3 regions of the Dietzia sp. 179-F 9C3 NHS genome follow, and region 1 is predicted to be linked to each of the others. Evidence: riboswitches for the same ligand, from Rfam matches in the RefSeq annotation. Region 1 holds a riboswitch; each other region holds the start of a gene.
What was found. Region 1 has a riboswitch for cobalamin ahead of ACH0BZ_RS10735 (ABC transporter substrate-binding protein). Riboswitches for the same ligand answer to the same signal wherever they lie in the genome.

Region 1 (5,676 bases):
GTGAGCACCTCCTGCTCCACCCTGCACGTCCCCTATTCGCTCGAGCCGGAGACGGGTATGGACCCCGCCATCCGCTCCTGGCTGGCGTTCGCCGCCGAGAAGTTCGCCGAGGTGCGGGTCCTGGCAACCGCGCTGCGGGACGGGCGTGAGTCCGAGGCCACCGCATTCGAGGAATGCCGGGCGGCGCTGGCGGAGCGCAGAAGCGACCCGCGGGTCCGTGACATGAGCCTGCGCGGTCGTGTGGACGCCCTCCGGTCCGCCGGCGCGCACCGCGCCCCCGCCGCCGAGCGTGCGGAGCGGCAGCTGGAACGGCTCGACCTGCCGGCCCTGCCCACTACGACGATAGGGTCCTTCCCCCAGACCCCCGACATCCGTCGAGCCCGCGCCGCCCACCGTGCGGGTCGATTGGACGAGGCCGCCTACACCGAGACCATGCGTGCGGAGATCCGCCGGGTGATCGAGCTGCAGGAGCGTCTGGGCCTGGACGTCCTCGTGCACGGTGAGCCCGAACGCAACGACATGGTGCAGTACTTCGCCGAACTCCTCGACGGGTTCGTCACCACGGCGAACGGCTGGGTCCAGTCCTACGGGAGTCGGTTTGTACGGCCGCCGATCCTCTACGGCGATGTGCGCCGTCCACGCCCGATGACCGTCGAATGGGCCGCGTACGCACAGTCACTCACCGACAAGCCGGTCAAAGGCATGTTGACGGGCCCGGTGACGATCCTGGCGTGGTCGTTCGTCCGCGACGATCTGCCGATCGCCGACGTCTCCGATCAGGTCGCGCTCGCGATCCGCCAGGAGACGGTGGACCTGCAGGGTGCCGGGATCGCGATCGTCCAGGTGGACGAGCCCGCGCTGCGCGAACTCCTCCCGTTGCGGGCGGCCGACCAACCGGCCTACCTCGACTGGGCGGTGCGGTCGTTCCGTCTGGCGACCTCGGGAGTGGCGGACGCGACCCAGATCCACACGCACCTGTGCTACTCGGAGTTCGGCGACGTGATCGACGCCATCGCGGGTCTGGACGCCGACGTCACCTCGATCGAGGCCGCCCGCTCGCACATGGAGATCCTCGGGGACCTCGACGCAGCGGGCTTCGCCAATCAGGTGGGCCCGGGTGTCTACGACATCCACTCACCCCGGGTGCCGAGCGTGGACGAGATCGTGGGTCTGCTCCGCGAGGCGGTGGACGCCATGGATCTCGATCGTCTGTGGGTCAACCCGGACTGCGGACTCAAGACCCGCCGGGATGAGGAGGTCGAGCCGGCGTTGGCGGCGATGGTCGCGGCCACCCGGCAGGTCCGGCAGGAGGCCGCGGCCGACCGGTTCACCGGAGCCGCGCGGTAGGAGAGGGGGTAGATCCGCCTCCGGCGGGTCCCGAGAAGGGGGCGCGGGTCCGACAGGGACCCGCGCCCCTCGGGCGTGAGACACCTCGAGCCGTGAGTTCGGGGAGTGAAATGATAATCTTCAGTTACCCGAAATCCGAGGCCGCGGAGTGCCGCACCGCGGCCGTGACCGCACAGGGAGCACGATGACCTACTCGCTGCCCGATCTCGCCTACGATTACGGGGACCTCGCCCCCGCGATCACGGGCGAGATCATGGAACTCCACCACTCCAAGCACCACGCCGCCTACGTGGCCGGCGCCAACAACGCCACCGAGGCACTCGCGGAGGCCCGCACGAACCGCGATACCGGCAGCCTCCCGGGCCTGGAGCGGGCCCTGGCGTTCCACCTCTCCGGCCACGGTCTGCACTCGCTGTTCTGGCGCAACCTGTCCCCGGACGGTGGGGGCCGGCCCGAGGGCGAACTCGCCGCCGCCGTTGACGAGTTCTTCGGCGACTTCGACGCCTTCCGTGCCGAGCTCAGCGGGGCCACGAGCACCATCCAGGGGTCGGGCTGGGGTGCGCTGTCCTGGGATCCCGTCGGTGCGCGTCTCGTGGTGCACCAGGTCCATGACCACCACGCCAACGCCGCCCTGCTCAGCAGCCCGCTCCTCGTCTTTGACGCCTGGGAGCACGCCTTCTACCTGCAGTACCGCAATGTCAAGGCCGACTACGTGGATCGACTGTGGAATCTGGTGAACTGGGACGACGTCCAGGCCCGCTTCGACGTGGCCCGCGCCGCGACGGTGCCCCTCGACCTGCCCGCGACGGGGGGTGGGCGATGACGGCCAGGGACCGCGACCCGGCCGGCGGCGCGGCCGACGACCTGGCCTGTGACACGGCCGCGAGCTGGGCCGAAGCGATCGATCTGTTCCGCGCCGCGCACCGGGGCGATCAACTGGCGGGGCGCATGATCCTCGACACCACCGGCGATCTCCGGCAGCTCACCGAGATGCTGCTCCAGCTCGTCGAAGTTCACCTGCTGGATGCCGATGACGACGCACTCGCCCGGTTCGTCACCGCGGCGGCCCGGTGCGGCCCACCGCCGCGTTACGGAAGCCGGCCGTTCGCCGGGCACCGCCCGAGGAGGGTCCCGTGACCACCCCCGGACCGATCGAGCGCGAGCACGCGATCAACTGGAACGACATCCCCGACCCGGTGGACAAGACGGTGTGGGACCGGCTCACCACCAACTTCTGGCTCCCGGAGAAGGTGCCGGTGGCCAACGATCTGCCGTCGTGGGGCCAGCTGGACGAGGTGCACCGCGAGCTCACGATCCGTGTCTTCACCGGCCTGACCCTCCTGGACACCGTCCAGGCCACGGTGGGGGCGGTGAGCATGATGGCGGACGCGGCCACTCCCCACGAGGAGGCGGTGTTCACCAATCTGGCGTTCATGGAGTCGGTGCACGCCAAGAGCTACTCGACCATCTTCTCCACTCTGTGTTCCACCCCGGAGATCGAGGCCGCCTTCGCGTGGTCGCTGGAGAACGAGCTCCTCCAGAACAAGGCGCGGATCATCGCCGCCCACTATCGGGAGGAGGATCCGTACCACAAGAAGATCGCCTCCGTCCTGCTGGAGTCGTTCCTGTTCTACTCGGGGTTCTTCCTGCCGTTGCGGTTCGCCTCACGCGGGATCCTCACCAACACGGCGGACATCATCCGGCTCATCATCCGGGACGAGGCGGTACACGGCTACTACATCGGGTACAAGCTGCAACAGATGCAGAGGGGGCTGACCGCCGCCGAGCGCCGGCAGCACGAGGAGTTCGCGCGCGCACTGCTCGACGACCTCTACCGCAACGAGCTCGATTACACCGCCTCTCTCTACGACCCGGTGGGCTGGACCGCGGACGTCATCCCGTTCCTGCGGTACAACGCCAACAAGGCGATGGCGAACATGGGTCTGGAGCCCACCTTCGACGCCGCGGACAGCCGACCCGACCCCGCCGTTCTCGCGGCGATGGACCCGGGGGCGGGGGAGACCCACGACTTCTTCTCGGGCTCGGGCAGTGCCTATGTGATCGGCCGGAAGGAACAGACGTCCGACGACGACTGGGCGTGGTAGCCCCCTCGCGGGGGTGGCGGACCAGACCCTGGCCGCTCGGGCTAGGCTCGGGCGGTCCAACGGGGGACGACGACCACGGGTGAAAGTCCGGTGAGATTCCGGCGCGGTCCCGCCACTGTGAACGACATGATCGTCGTGAGCCAGGGAGCCCTGTCGTCCCCAATCCCTGATCCTGGGGCGCGAGACCCCCGGAGAGGCTCACATCATGAAGACCGTTCTGCTCCGTCGTGCCGGCTCCGCGGCCGTGGTCGTGTCGCTCTGCCTCGTCGCCGCCTGCGGCTCGCCGGTCGAGGACATCACGGCGGCCGGAGACACTTCCGTCGAATACACCGACGTGAACAACTGTGGGGTCACCACCGAATACTCGACCGTCCCCGAGCGGGCGGTCTCTCTGACCTCCAACGCGACCGAGACGATGCTGGAGTTGGGGCTCGAGGACCGGATGGCGGGGACCGCTTACATGCGTGGCCGGGAGATCGCCCCCGCCTACACCGATCAGTACGCGATGGTCCCCGTCCTGTCGAGCGAACAACCCACCAGGGAGCAGTTGCTGGCGGTCGATCCCGACTTCGTCTACTCGGGGTACCCGGACGGCTTCGGTGAGAGGACCGGGCACACCCGCGATCAACTCGCCGAACTGGGTATCGACAGACACCTCAACCCGGAAGGGTGCGCGACCGAGCCGGTGTCCGTCGAGAACATCTTCGCCGAGATCGGCACCATCGGTGGGATCTTCGGCGTGTCTGACAGGGCCGAGGAATCGATCGCGGCGCTGCGGGCGCGGCTTGACGAGGTGCGTGCCGCCGTCCGCGACAAGGAGCCGATCCGCGTCTTTCTCTACGCCTCGGGTACGGACAAGGCGCAGACGACCGGCGGGAACAGCATGGCGACACGACTCATCGAGGCCGCCGGTGGTGAGAACGTCTTCGCCGATGTGCCGGAGCGGTGGATGAGTGTGTCGTGGGAGCAAGTGGCGGAAAGGCGGCCCGATGTGATCCTCGTCCGTGAGGAGGGCACCACCCCGCAGTACCGGTCGCCGTCGGTGGCGAAGAAGATCCGGGATCTCGAATCGGTGCCGGCGATCGCCGGCACCCCCGCGATGACGGCCGGTGCGTTTTCCACCATCACGCTCTCGCAGCTGCAACCGGGTCCGTTCTCGATCGATGGCGTCGAGCACCTCGCGGAGCAGTTCCACGGCGTCGCGACGCGATGATCGGGCGCGGGACTCGTGTGAACGCCGCTGTGGTGGTCGGGGCGGCGATCGCGACGCTGGTCGCGTTGATGATCGTCGGCGTGATGGCGGGTTCGGTGGCGGTCGATGTGGGCACGACCGTCCGGATTCTCGGGCACCGGATCTTCGGCCCGAGGGTGGTGACACCGGACTGGACGCGGGCCCAGGACCTCATCATCGCCGACACGCGGCTGCCCAGGGTTCTGCTCGCGGCGGTGGTCGGCGCCGCACTGTCCCTGGTGGGCACGATGATCCAGGCGGTCGTCCGCAACCCGCTGGCCGGCCCGGGCATCCTGGGGGTGTCCGCCGGGGCGTCAACCGGCGCGGTGGTCGCGTTGCGGTACGGGTCGGTCGAGGGGTGGGGGCCGGCTGTGCTCCCGCTCGCAGCCTTCACCGGCGCCCTCCTGGCTATCGTCACCGTGGTGGGGGTCTCTCGCGGGGCCGGTGCCATGGACCCGGTTCGACTCGTCCTGTCGGGGGTCGCGATCTCGGCGGTCCTCAGTGCGGTGACCTCGCTGCTCGTCCTCACCGCCCCCGATCCGAGTCTGGCAGGCCAGGTGCTGCAGTGGACGCTCGGCGGATTCGGTGGTGCCCGGTGGGGCACCCTGGTGATCCCCGTCGCGGCGCTGGCCGTGGGGGTGATCCTGGTGACCCCGCTGGCACGGAATCTCAACGTCCTGTTGACGGGGGACGAGTCGGCGACGGCGCTCGGCGTGAACGTGCCGCGGCTCCGGGTGATCCTGGTGATACTGTCCGCGATCCTCACCGGCGTGATGGTCGCGGTGAGCGGGGTTATCGGCTTCCTCGGACTCATGGTTCCGCACATGAGCCGCCTCCTCGTAGGCGGCGATCACCGTCGTGTCCTGCCCGTCGCGTTGCTGATCGGGGCGTCGTTCGCTGTCGGCACGGACATGGTGGCCCGCACCGCGGCGCCGCCGGTCGAGATCCCGGTGGGCATCGTCACCGCGCTCGTCGGAGGCCCGTACTTCGTGT
Region 2 (5,676 bases), on a different contig from region 1:
CAGCGTCTCCACGACCGGCCGCACGGGCGCCAGGGCGGTGTCGGCAAAATCCAGCAGCGGCTCCACCCGGCCCACGAGCTCGACCACGCCCGCCAGCTCCCGCGGGTCGACCGACGCCAGGATCTCGTCGGTGATCGGTTCGACCGACGCGAGGGTCCGGTCCGCGTAGACCAGCACCTCGACCAGGCGGGAGGCGACGAGCCGGGCGGCGTCCGGGTCGAGCTCGGCCTCGGCGACCATCGCCTCCACCAGGGGACGCACGGGCCCCAGGGCGGTGTCGGCGAACTCCACCAGGTTCGCCACCCGACCGACGAGACCGACCACCGCCGCGACCTCGCGCGGGTCCACCGAATCCAGGAGCTCGTCGGCGATCGGCTGCACCGCGGCCAGGGTCTGGTCGGCGTAGACCAGGACCTCCGCGAGGCGCGCAGCCACCCGCCGGGCCGCGGCGGGATCCAGCTCGGCGTCCACGAGCAGCGCCTCCACCACGGGGCGCACGGGCGCCAGCGCGGAGTCCGCGAAGTCGAGCAGCGGCTCGACGCGCGCGACCATGGCGTCGGCGGCGTCGACCGTGCCGCCCACCCGACCGACGATCGCGTCCGCCGAGTCCACGGTGGACCCGACCCGGCCCACGATCCCGTCAGCCGACTCGACGGTGCGCGCCACGTCATCGACCACCTCGTTCGCCCGCTGCACCGTGGCCCGGACCCCGTCGACCGTCTCCGCGGCGGAGGCGACGATCCCGTCGATCGCGTTGACGGTGCGCTCGGCGTCGTCGAGCAGCGCCTCGACCCGCTCCATGATGTCGTCGACGCTCTCCAGCAGCCCCACCACGCGCGCCGGCAGCGAGCCGACGAGCCGCACCACCTCGAGCTCCCACTCGACCACCCGGAACGCGGCCCGGACGAGCGACGAGGGCCCGGGAATCCGCAGCTGGATCTCTGCCATGCACCGATTCTGCCCGACCCGGCCCGCTCCGGCCCCCGGATCCGGTCACCATGGGACGCGCGACCGGCATCACCGTCTCCCTGTGCGGGCAGGCGGCGTCCATGCAAATCAGAGCACTTCCTCACCTTGGACGGATGGCCAGAAAGGCATTAGCATCGTCGTTGTTACCGGCGAGTAGGTTCCGCTGCGCCCAACGCCCCCGGACCCCTCAACCGGCCGCATTCACGACAACGCCATCACACTCCGAATGGAGAAGCACCGTCATGGGTCACTACAAGAGCAACGTCCGCGACCTCGAGTTCAACATGTTCGAGGTCCTCGGGATCGACGAGGCGCTCGACGCCGGCGAGTTTGGCGACATGGACACCGACACCGCCAAGGGCATCCTCGCCGAGGCCGCGACCCTCACCGAGGGTCCCGTGGCCGAATCCTTCGCCTCCGCGGACCGCAACCCGCCGGTGTTCGACCCGGAGACCCACTCCGTCTCGATCCCCGAGGACTTCAAGAAGTCCTTCCGCGCCTGGTACGAGGCCGGCTACGTGTACATGGGCCTGCCCGAGGATCTCGGTGGTATGCCCGCTCCCCGCGCCCTGACCTGGGCCGTGGGCGAGATGATGCTCGGCGCCAACCCGGCCGCCTACATGTACTCGGCCGGCCCGGCCTTCGCCGCCGTGATGTACGAGAACGGCACCGAGGAGCAGAAGAAGTGGGCCGCCACCTGCGCCGAGCGCGGCTGGGGTGCCACCATGGTGCTCACCGAGCCGGACGCCGGCTCCGACGTCGGCGCCGGCGTCACCAAGGCCATCAAGCAGGACGACGGCTCGTGGCACATCGAGGGCGTCAAGCGCTTCATCACCTCGGGCGACTCCGACGACCTCTTCGAGAACATCTTCCACCTGGTCCTGGCCCGCCCCGAGGGCGCCGGCCCGGGCACCAAGGGCCTGTCCCTGTTCTTCGTCCCCAAGTTCCACTGGGACTTCGATACCGACACGATCGGCGAGCGCAACGGCGTCTTCGTCACCGGTGTCGAGCACAAGATGGGCCTCAAGGTCTCCGCCACGTGTGAGGTCACCTTCGGCGGCCACGGCGTCCCCGCCAAGGGCTGGATGGTGGGCGGCGACGAGCTCAACCAGGGCATCCGCCAGATGTTCGACGTGATCGAGCACGCCCGCATGATGGTCGGGACCAAGGCCATCTCCACCCTGTCCACCGGCTACCTCAACGCCCTCGAGTACGCCAAGGAGCGCGTCCAGGGCGGCGACATGGCCGAGATGGCGGACAAGAACGCCCCGCGCGTCACCATCACCCACCACCCCGACGTCCGCCGCGCGCTCATGCGCCAGAAGGCGTTCGCCGAGGGCCTGCGCTCGGTGTACCTGTACACCACCGCGCACCAGGACGTGACCATCGCCCAGCGCGTCTCCGGCGCCGACGGCGAGCTCGCCCACCGCGTCAACGACCTCCTGCTGCCCATCGTCAAGGGCGTCGGCTCCGAGCGCGCCTACGAGCTGCTCACCGAGTCGCTCCAGACCCTCGGCGGCTCCGGCTTCCTGCAGGACTACCCCATCGAGCAGTACATCCGCGACGCCAAGATCGACTCGCTCTACGAGGGAACCACCGCGATCCAGGCGCAGGACTTCTTCTTCCGCAAGATCGCCCGCGACCGCGGCACCGCCGTCGGTCACGTGTCGGCACAGATCAAGAAGTTCCTCGAGTCCGCCGACGCCCGGCCCGAGCTGGCCGCCGAGCGCGAGCTGCTCACCACCGCGCTGGCCGACGTCGAGGCCATGATCGGCGGCTGCTTCGAGCACCTCATGGCCGCACAGGAGGACCCCAAGCGCCTCTACATCATCGGCCTGGCCTCCGTGCGCCTGCTCATGGGCTTCGGCGACCTCATGATGGGCTGGCGCCTGCTCGAGGGCGCCGAGATCGCCCTGGGCAAGCTCGACTCCGCGACCGGCGACGACAAGGCCTTCTACACCGGCAAGGTCGAGGCCGCCAAGTGGTTCGCCCACAACGAGCTGCCGCTCCTCACGGCGACCCGCGGCATCGTGGCCGGCCTCGGCACCGAGCTCATGGAGATGGACGAGGCCGCGTTCTGATCTGACGCGCGCGGTCGCCGCCCCACGGCGTACCCGCCCGCCCCTCCCGACATCGGCGACTCCACTGCTGCTTCGGCGACCCCCTCAGGGGTAGCAGATCCGGCGGTGGAGTCGCCGATCGTGTAGGTGCCGGGCTGCGGGCCGGGTCCACCGCGTCCTCGTCGGGGACCCGGTGCGCCCGCGGGCCGGGCACTGGTCCATACTGAGCGGACACACTGCTGACATCCATGGCAGGGGAAGTCCGGTGAGAGTCCGGCGCTGACCCGCAACGGTGTGCCACCCCTCGACAGGTGGCGAGCCCGATCGCCTGCCCGGACGTCCGCGGCTCCACCCATCGCCGTGGTCTGCGATCCGGAGCCCCGCAGGCCATGTGGTGCACCCGTGCACCTCGGCGCCGACGGGTCCCGGCCCGCCGGACCCGCCAGAGGAACCGAGGTCCGCATGTCCCGCCGAAGCCTGCCCCAGCCGAGCCCGACCCGCCGCCGGCGCACCGCCGCCGTCGCCGTCACCACCGCCGTCGTCCTCGCCGTCACCGGCTGTTCCCGCGGGGAGCCCGGGAACACGGCCGCGGCGGCCGAGCCGTTCGCCGAGCCCGTCACCATCACGAACTGCGACCGCGAGACGACCTACGACACCCCGCCGCAGCGCATCGTGTCGATGAACGACCACGTCACGGAGACCCTCATCCAGATGGGTGCCGGAGACCGGATCGTCGGAATGGGCTACGGCGAGAGCACGGACGTGCTCCCCGAGGTCGCGGACCGGTTCCACGCGATCCCCTCGCTCGCCGAGGAGTACCCGACCGCCGAACAGATCCGTGACCTCGAGCCGGACCTCGTCGTGGGCGGCATGCGCAGCGCCTTCGACGAGAAGGAGGGCCGCAGTCGCGACGCGCTCGCCGCCGCCGGGATCCCCACGTTCCTCTTCTCCGAGTACTGCGGCGAGGGCTTCTCCGATATCGCGCTCCTGGAGAACGACTTCGCACAACTCGGACGGATCCTCGCCGTCGAGGAGGGTGCGGTGCAGCTCACCGAGCGGATCACCAACGGCCTCGACGCGGTCCGCGAGAAGCTCGACGCGGCCGGCGTCGCAGACGTGCCCACGTTCTTCTACGACGGCGGCGAGGCCGAACCCGTCACCATCGGCGGAGTCGGCATCGGCCACCTCATCGGCCGGTACGCGGGCGCGGCCAACGTCTTCCCGGAGGGCGACCGCCCCTACCTCGCCACCAGTTGGGAGGTGATCGGCGAGCGTGCGCCCGAGGCCGTGGTCGTGCTGGACTACGGCAAGACGAGCGCCGAGGACAAGATCCGCCATCTCGAGGCACAGCCGATCATGGCGACCACGCCGGCGATCCGCGAAGGCCGGATCGTCACGGTCCCGCTCGCGGACTTCTTCGAGAGCTCACGCATGGTCACGTCGGTGGAGACGATCGCCGCGGCCCTGCACCCCGACGCCGTCGAGGACTGACCGGATGGCCCGGCTCGCGACCAGCGCCCCACCCGGACGCCGCCGTCTGCGGGCGCTCCTCCTGCCGCTCCTCGTCGCCCTCGCCTGTGCGCTGGCCGGCGGGGTCGCACTCGGCACGATCTCCATCCCGGTCGGCGACGTGGCCGCGATCGTCGCCCACCGCATCGCCCCCGGCGCGTTCGCCCCGTGGTGGTCGGAGGCCCGAGCGGCGATCGTCCTCGAGTCCCGCCTGCCACGCGTGCTCACCGCGGCCGCCGTCGGTGCGTCGTTGGCGCTCGCCGGCGGCGTCGCCCAGGCGGTGACCCGTAACCCGCTGGCCGACCCGTACCTGCTCGGGGTGTCCTCGGGGGCGGGCTTCGGCGTCGTCGTCCTCACCGTCTTCGGCCTCGGCGCGGGCACCCTCGGCCTCTTCACCCTTCCCGCCGCCGCGTTCCTCGGCGCCCTCCTCCCCCTGGTCGGGACCGTGCTGGTCGCCCGCCGAGCGCACGACCCCACGGCGATCGTCCTCGTGGGCGCGGCCATGACGATGGTCTTCTCCGCCCTCATCACCTTCACGCTGCTCGTCCTGGGAGACGTCCACCAGCTGGGCACCGTGATGCGGTGGCTCGCCGGCGGATTCGGGGACGCCTCGTGGCGGATGGTCGCGGTCCCGATGGTGGTCCTCGCCGTCACGGGCACCGCCGTCATGCTCGCCTCGCGGCGCCTCGACCTGCTCCTCACCGGCGACGACGGGGCCACGGCGATGGGGATGAACGTCCCCCGGTTCCGCGTGCTCCTGTTGCTCACGGTCTCGTTGCTCACGGCGGGCGCGGTCGCGGTGTCCGGCACCATCGGATTCATCGGACTCCTCGTTCCCCACCTCGCCGGATACCTCACCGGACGCACCGCCGCGCGCCTGTTGCCCACCGCCGCGGTCCTCGGCGCGCTCGCGCTCGTCCTGGCCGACATCGCCGCGCGCTCCGTCAGCCCCGACTCCGAGCTGCCCGTCGGTGTCGTCACGGGCATCGTCGGCGGCCCGCTCTTCGTGGCGATGCTGTGGCGTCGCCACCGACAGGAGACCCCATGAGTCACCTCTCCGCGACATCCGTAGCGGCACGCCTCGGCGGCCACCTCGTCCTGGACGGCGTCGACCTGCAGGTGGTCCCGGGCCGGGTCA
Region 3 (5,676 bases), on a different contig from region 1:
GCGCGGCGTCATGTTCATGTCCTTGCCGGCCTGCTCGGAGCCCACCACGACGAGCGCGGCGCCGTCGACGATGCCCGAGGAGTTGCCGCCGTGGTGGACGTGGTCGATCTTCTCCACGTGGTGGTACTTCTGCAGCGCCACGGCGTCGAAGCCGCCCATGTCGCCGACCATGGCGAACGACGGCTTGAGGCCGGCGAGCGTCTCGACGGTGGTGCCGGGGCGCATGTGCTCGTCGCGGTCCAGCACGGTGAGGCCGTTGATGTCCTTGACCGGCACGACCGAGTTGGCGAAGCGACCCTCGTCCCAGGCCCGGGCGGCCAGGCGCTGCGAGCGCTCGGCGTAGCGGTCCACGTCCTCGCGGGTGAAGCCCTCGAGGGTGGCGATGAGGTCGGCGCCGATGCCCTGGGGAGAGAAGTAGGTGTCGTAGTTGGTGGCCGGGTCCAGCGCCCAGGCGCCGCCGTCGGTACCCATCGGGACACGCGACATCGACTCGACGCCACCGGCGAGCACGACCTCGTCCCAGCCGGAACGGATCTTCTGCGCGGCCATGTTGATGGTGGTGAGGCCGGAGGCGCAGAAGCGGTTGATCTGCACGCCCGCGACGGTGTCGGGCATCTTGGCGGCCAGCGCGGCGATGCGCGGCAGGTCCATGCCCTGGTCGCCGAGCGGGGTGACGATCCCGTAGATGATGTCCGAGATCCGGTTCTCGTCGAGGTCGGGGAACCGACGCCGCATCTCCTCGATGAGTCCGACGACGAGGTCGATCGGCTTGACGCCGTGAAGAGCCCCGCCGGGCTTGCCCTTCCCGCGCGGGGTCCGGATGGCGTCGTAGATGAATGCCTCGGTCATGGGTGGTCCACGGCCTTTCTCTGGGCGGAACTGCTGTCCTGGTCCGAAATGAACGTGTTCCGGGACAGATTACGTGGTCACACCTCGCCCGGTCGGAGCACGGTCCGCTTCAGCCGCCGCGAGACCCTCGCACCCCACGGCACGGCCAGCCGTGCCGCACCGAGCAGCGCCTCGTCCCGCAGCACGTCGTGTGCCGGGCCGCGGGTCAGGTGGCCCGCGGTGAGCACCGCCACCTCCCGCGCCCAGGCCCAGGCCAGGTCGACGTCGTGGGTGGCCATGACCACCGCCGTCCCGGCCGCGCGCACCGCCTCCAGTGCCGCCAGCAGGTCGTCGCACGCCACCGGATCCAACCCTGCGGTGGGCTCGTCGAGCAGCAGGACCCGGGGCCGCATGGCCAGGGCGCCGGCGATCGCGACGCGTTTGCGCTGACCGAAGGACAGGTGGTGCGGGACGCGGTCGGCGAGGTCGGCGATCGCCAGGGCCGCCAACGCCTCGGCGACGCGCCGCTCGACCTCGGCGCGGTCCAGGCCGAGGTTCACCGGCCCAAAGGAGACGTCGGCCCGCACGGTGGCGGCGAAGAGCTGGTCGTCGGGCTCCTGGAGGACGAGCTGCACGGACTCGCGCAGGCGGGTGCGGTCGGCGCGGCGGTCCCGGACGCGCTCGCCGTCGAGCTCGAGCGTCCCGCCGTCGAGCCGGTTCAGCCCCACGAGTAGACGCAGGAGGGTGGTCTTGCCGCTGCCGTTGCCGCCCAGCAGCGCGAGGCGCTCCCCCGGCGCCACCTCGAGGCCGGCGCCGTCGAGCACGGTGTGCCGGTGGCCGCCGGTGGAGTCGAGGCAGCGGTGCGCGAACCGGGCGTCGCGCAGGGCGAGGACGGGCGGCCGGACCGTGTCGCGCGGGGCCGTCACGCCGCCATCCCCACCGCGACCACGGCGCCCACCACCACGGTGATGACGACGAGGCGGGCGGCCGAGACCGGCCGGGCCGGCGCGAGGACCGCCGTCTCGCCCCGTTCGGCGCGGAGCGCCATGGCGTCGTCGATCGCCCGGGCCCGGCTCAGTGCCAGCACGAAGACGGTCGCGAACTGCGTCCCCACGGACGTGATCGCCGCGCGGGCCGTGCGGTGCCCCAGCCGCAGGTCGTGGGCCTGCCGCAGGGTCCGGGTGGTGCCCACGAGAATCCCGACGAGCCGGTAGGTGGTGTCCACGACGTGTGCGAGTGGGGCCGGCAGGCCAGCCCGCCGGCCCGCGGCGAGGAGGTCGGCGGCGGGCGTGGTGCAGGCCAGGGTGACGGTGGCGGCAGTGGCCGCGATCGCCCGGCTCACCGCGCGCCACGCCGCGTCGACCCCGGTGGGGTCCACGACGAGCCGCCCGCCGACCAAATCCCACACGAGCGGGCCCACGCCCAGTGCGAGGAACACCGCCGGCGCGAGCAGCGCCGGCAGGTAGACCCGGGCCGGGACGCGGGCCAGCACGAGCCCGCACACGCAGCAGACCGCTAGGATCGCCGCGTGCCCCACCGGTGGCGGCACGAGCAGTGCCGCCACCAGCAGGCCGCCGAAGAGCAGGAGCTTCTCGGCGACGGGGCGGTCCGACCAACGGTTGTGGGCGGCAGCCAGTTCGAGGGGGTTCACCTAGACGGCGGCGGTGCCCGACGCGGCGGGCTGCACCCGCTGCCGGCTGCGGGTGCGCAGGACGCCGAGCCCGTAGCCGACGATCCCGCCGCCGATGCCGGCCTGGAGGGCGAACACACCCGATTCGACCTCGCCCGGCAGTTCGGGCAGCAGGGGCTCGAACCAGGGCTCGTAGTCGGGCGCGACCTCGGTGATCGTGTCCTCAGCCTGGCCGTCGGCCCCCTCGAACTCCCCGCCGCGGCTCGCGCCGTAGACCAGGGACAGCGCGGCGATCGCCACGGCGACGGCGACGAGTCCCACGAGGACCCATGCCCCGGCGTGCCGACGCCCGCCGGTGGTGGTGCTCCCGCTCATCGCACGGCCTCCTTCTTCTCGGCGTTGGTCGTCGGGGCGTCGTCGATGGCCGGGGCGGCCGCGCCCTCGAGCCGCGCTCGTCGGAAGAACCCGAGCAGGTCGAGCTCACGCGCGGCGATACGCAGCAGGACGCTGACGATCACCACCACGATGAGCGCTTCGACGATCGCGAGCGGGATCTGGGTGAGCGCGAAGACGGCGAGGAACTCGCCCATCGAGTGCCACATCCCGTGCTCGGCGCTGGGGAACGCGAGCGCGAGCTGGGCGCTGGTGACGAGGTAGGTGACCAGGTCCGCGAGGAACGCGGCCACGAACACCGCTCCGAGCAGCGGCACGGCGACGCGCCGGCACGCCACGAACGCGGCGTAGGCGATCCACGGCCCGGCCACGCCCATGGAGAAGACGTTGGCGCCGAGCGTCGTGAGGCCGCCGTGGGCGAGCAGCAGCGCCTGGAAGAGCAGGACGACCGTCGCCACAAAGGCCATGACCGGGGGCCGGAAGACGATCGTCCCGAGTCCGGTGCCGGTGGGGTGTGAGCTCGAGCCCGTCACCGACGGCAGTTTGACGGCGGACATGACGAACGTGAACGCCCCGGCCGCGCCGAGCAGGACGCCGGCCTCCGGGGTCTGCCGGACCGTTCTGACGACCTCGCGTGCGCCGTGGATCACGAACGGCGCCGCGACGGCCGTCCATGCCGCGGCGTGGACCGCGGGGAGGAAACCCTCTGCGATATGCATGTGTGGTGGAACCTTTCTGCCCGTCACCTCGCGGGCACTCGCGGTGGCGGCCACGGCCGGTCTCCTGACTCACGGTTCCCCGGACCACCCGCGTGGGGTGGGCCGGATCGCCGCCCGTCCGCCTTCCCACCCGCACACGAGGCGCGAGCAGTGGCACAGTGGACTGGCGACATCATCCGTTCACAGTGGCGAGGGCCGCCCCGGACTCACACCGGGTTCCCGAACACCGCAGCTGAGCAGATCGTAACCCGCCGCAGGCACGCGCACACCATCGGAGCGAGGACACCACGTTGACCACCACCCAGCCCGTCTCCCCCGCCCTCGCCGCGCTGGCCGAGGAGTGCGGCGTCTCCACCGGATACGAGGACGGCCAGGGGATATGGCACGACGCCTCCGCGGAGACACTTCGCGCCGTCCTCGCGGCGATGGGGGTCGAGACGGCGCCCGGGGCCGGCGGGCCGGGGGGTGACGACGACGAGGCCGTCGCCGCGGCGGGTGGGCCCGCCGCCGACGCGGCCGACCGGGCCTCGCTCGAGCGGGTCCGCCTGCGCCCGTGGCGGCGGGTCCTGCCGCCCACCGTCGTCGCGCGCGAGGGCTGGAGCCCGCGCGTGCGCGTCCACGTCCCGGACGGGGCCTCGCTGACGGTCGAGGTGATCCCCGAGGGCGGCGGTCCCGCCCGCCACGTGCCACAGCTCGACCTGTGGGTGGAGCCCCGGGACGTCGACGGGCTGCGCACGGGGTGCGCGACGGTCGAGATCCCCGGTGATCTGCCTCCGGGCTGGCACCGTGTCGTCGCCGTCGTCGACGGCCGCGACCCCCGTGACGACGCCGGCGACGCGGCCCCCGCCCGCACCGCGCGCCACCCCGACGAGGGCACCGTCGCGGACCCGGGTTCGGCGGTGGCGACGCTGCTCGTCTCCCCGCGGACGATCCCCGTGCCCGTCGGCCTCGAGGAACGGCCGGCCGTGGGCGTGGCGGCGCAGCTCTACCAGGTGCGGTCGGAACGATCTTGGGGGGTGGGCGACCTGTCCGACCTCGCCGACCTGGCCGACTTCTCCGCCCGCGACCTCGGCGCCGACTTCGTCCTGGTCAACCCGATGCACGCGGCGGAGCCGTACCCGCCGCTCGAGCCGTCGCCGTATCTGCCCACGACCCGCCGGTTCGCCTCGCCGCTCTACCTGCGGCCCGAGGAGATCGACGAGTACGCCTACCTGCCCGCCGCCGACCGCGCTCGCGTCGAGGAGCTGGCCGCCCTCGCGCGGCGGGGCAACGAGGCCGACACGATCGACCGCGACGCAGCATGGACCGCCAAGCTCGAGGCGCTGCGCCTGGTGGCGACGGCGGAGCCGACCGGACGCCGCGCGGCCCGGTTCGCCGCGTTCCTCGCCGAGGAGGGCGAGGGCCTGCGCCGTTTCGCCACCTGGTGTGCGATCGCTGCCGAGCACGGCCCCCATTGGTCGGTGTGGCCGGAGGACCTGCGCGACCCCGAGTCCCCCGCCGTCGCCCGGTATGCCGCCGAGAACGCGGGCGAGGTGCGGTTCCACGAGTGGCTCCAGTGGGTCGTGGCCGAGCAGCGGGCCCACGCCCAGCGGGACGCCCTCGCGGCCGGTATGCGTCTCGGGGTGCTGCACGACCTCGCCGTCGGGGTCCATCCGAGCGGCGCCGACGCGTGGGCCCTCGACCGGTCGCTGGCCCGTGGGGTGTCCGTGGGGGCGCCGCCGGACATGTACAACCAGCGGGGGCAGGACTGGTCCCAGCCGCCGCTGCGGCCGGACGCGCTCGCCGAGGAGGGCTACGCGCCGTTCCGCGACCTCGTCCGCGCCGCGCTCCGCGACGCCGGTGGGGTGCGCATCGACCACATCCTCGGCCTGTTCCGGCTGTGGTGGGTGCCCGCCGGCAGGCCGCCCACCGAGGGCACGTACGTGCGCTACGACCACGAGGCGATGATCGGAGTCCTCGCCCTGGAGGCGAGCCGCGCCGGTGCCGTGATCGTGGGCGAGGACCTGGGCACCGTCGCTCCGGGCGTGCGGGAGGAGATGACCGAGCGCGGCCTCTTCGGTACCTCGGTCCTGTGGTTCGAACGGACCGACGACGGCTCCGTGCTCC

Region 2: another riboswitch for cobalamin. It lies ahead of ACH0BZ_RS06180 (ABC transporter substrate-binding protein); the one in region 1 lies ahead of ACH0BZ_RS10735 (ABC transporter substrate-binding protein).
Region 3: another riboswitch for cobalamin. It lies ahead of ACH0BZ_RS13440 (energy-coupling factor ABC transporter permease); the one in region 1 lies ahead of ACH0BZ_RS10735 (ABC transporter substrate-binding protein).

What each region holds. Positions count from the first base shown of each region.
Region 1 covers NZ_JBIQES010000007.1:199,607-205,282, reverse strand. Annotated here, with positions in the region: gene metE (5-methyltetrahydropteroyltriglutamate--homocysteine S-methyltransferase) at 1-1,347, shown strand, start outside; gene ACH0BZ_RS10750 (superoxide dismutase) at 1,532-2,170, shown strand; gene ACH0BZ_RS10745 (hypothetical protein) at 2,167-2,484, shown strand; gene nrdF (class 1b ribonucleoside-diphosphate reductase subunit beta) at 2,481-3,452, shown strand; cobalamin riboswitch at 3,503-3,625, shown strand; gene ACH0BZ_RS10735 (ABC transporter substrate-binding protein) at 3,658-4,665, shown strand; gene ACH0BZ_RS10730 (FecCD family ABC transporter permease) at 4,683-5,676, shown strand, end outside.
Region 2 covers NZ_JBIQES010000003.1:334,964-340,639, reverse strand. Annotated here, with positions in the region: gene ACH0BZ_RS06190 (methyl-accepting chemotaxis protein) at 1-948, opposite strand, end outside; gene ACH0BZ_RS06185 (acyl-CoA dehydrogenase) at 1,212-3,050, shown strand; cobalamin riboswitch at 3,238-3,380, shown strand; gene ACH0BZ_RS06180 (ABC transporter substrate-binding protein) at 3,492-4,520, shown strand; gene ACH0BZ_RS06175 (FecCD family ABC transporter permease) at 4,525-5,586, shown strand; gene ACH0BZ_RS06170 (ABC transporter ATP-binding protein) at 5,583-5,676, shown strand, end outside.
Region 3 covers NZ_JBIQES010000012.1:673-6,348, reverse strand. Annotated here, with positions in the region: gene ACH0BZ_RS13460 (acetyl-CoA C-acetyltransferase) at 1-849, opposite strand, end outside; gene ACH0BZ_RS13455 (energy-coupling factor ABC transporter ATP-binding protein) at 927-1,754, opposite strand; gene cbiQ (cobalt ECF transporter T component CbiQ) at 1,751-2,479, opposite strand; gene ACH0BZ_RS13445 (energy-coupling factor ABC transporter substrate-binding protein) at 2,480-2,833, opposite strand; gene ACH0BZ_RS13440 (energy-coupling factor ABC transporter permease) at 2,830-3,570, opposite strand; cobalamin riboswitch at 3,607-3,816, opposite strand; gene malQ (4-alpha-glucanotransferase) at 3,861-5,676, shown strand, end outside.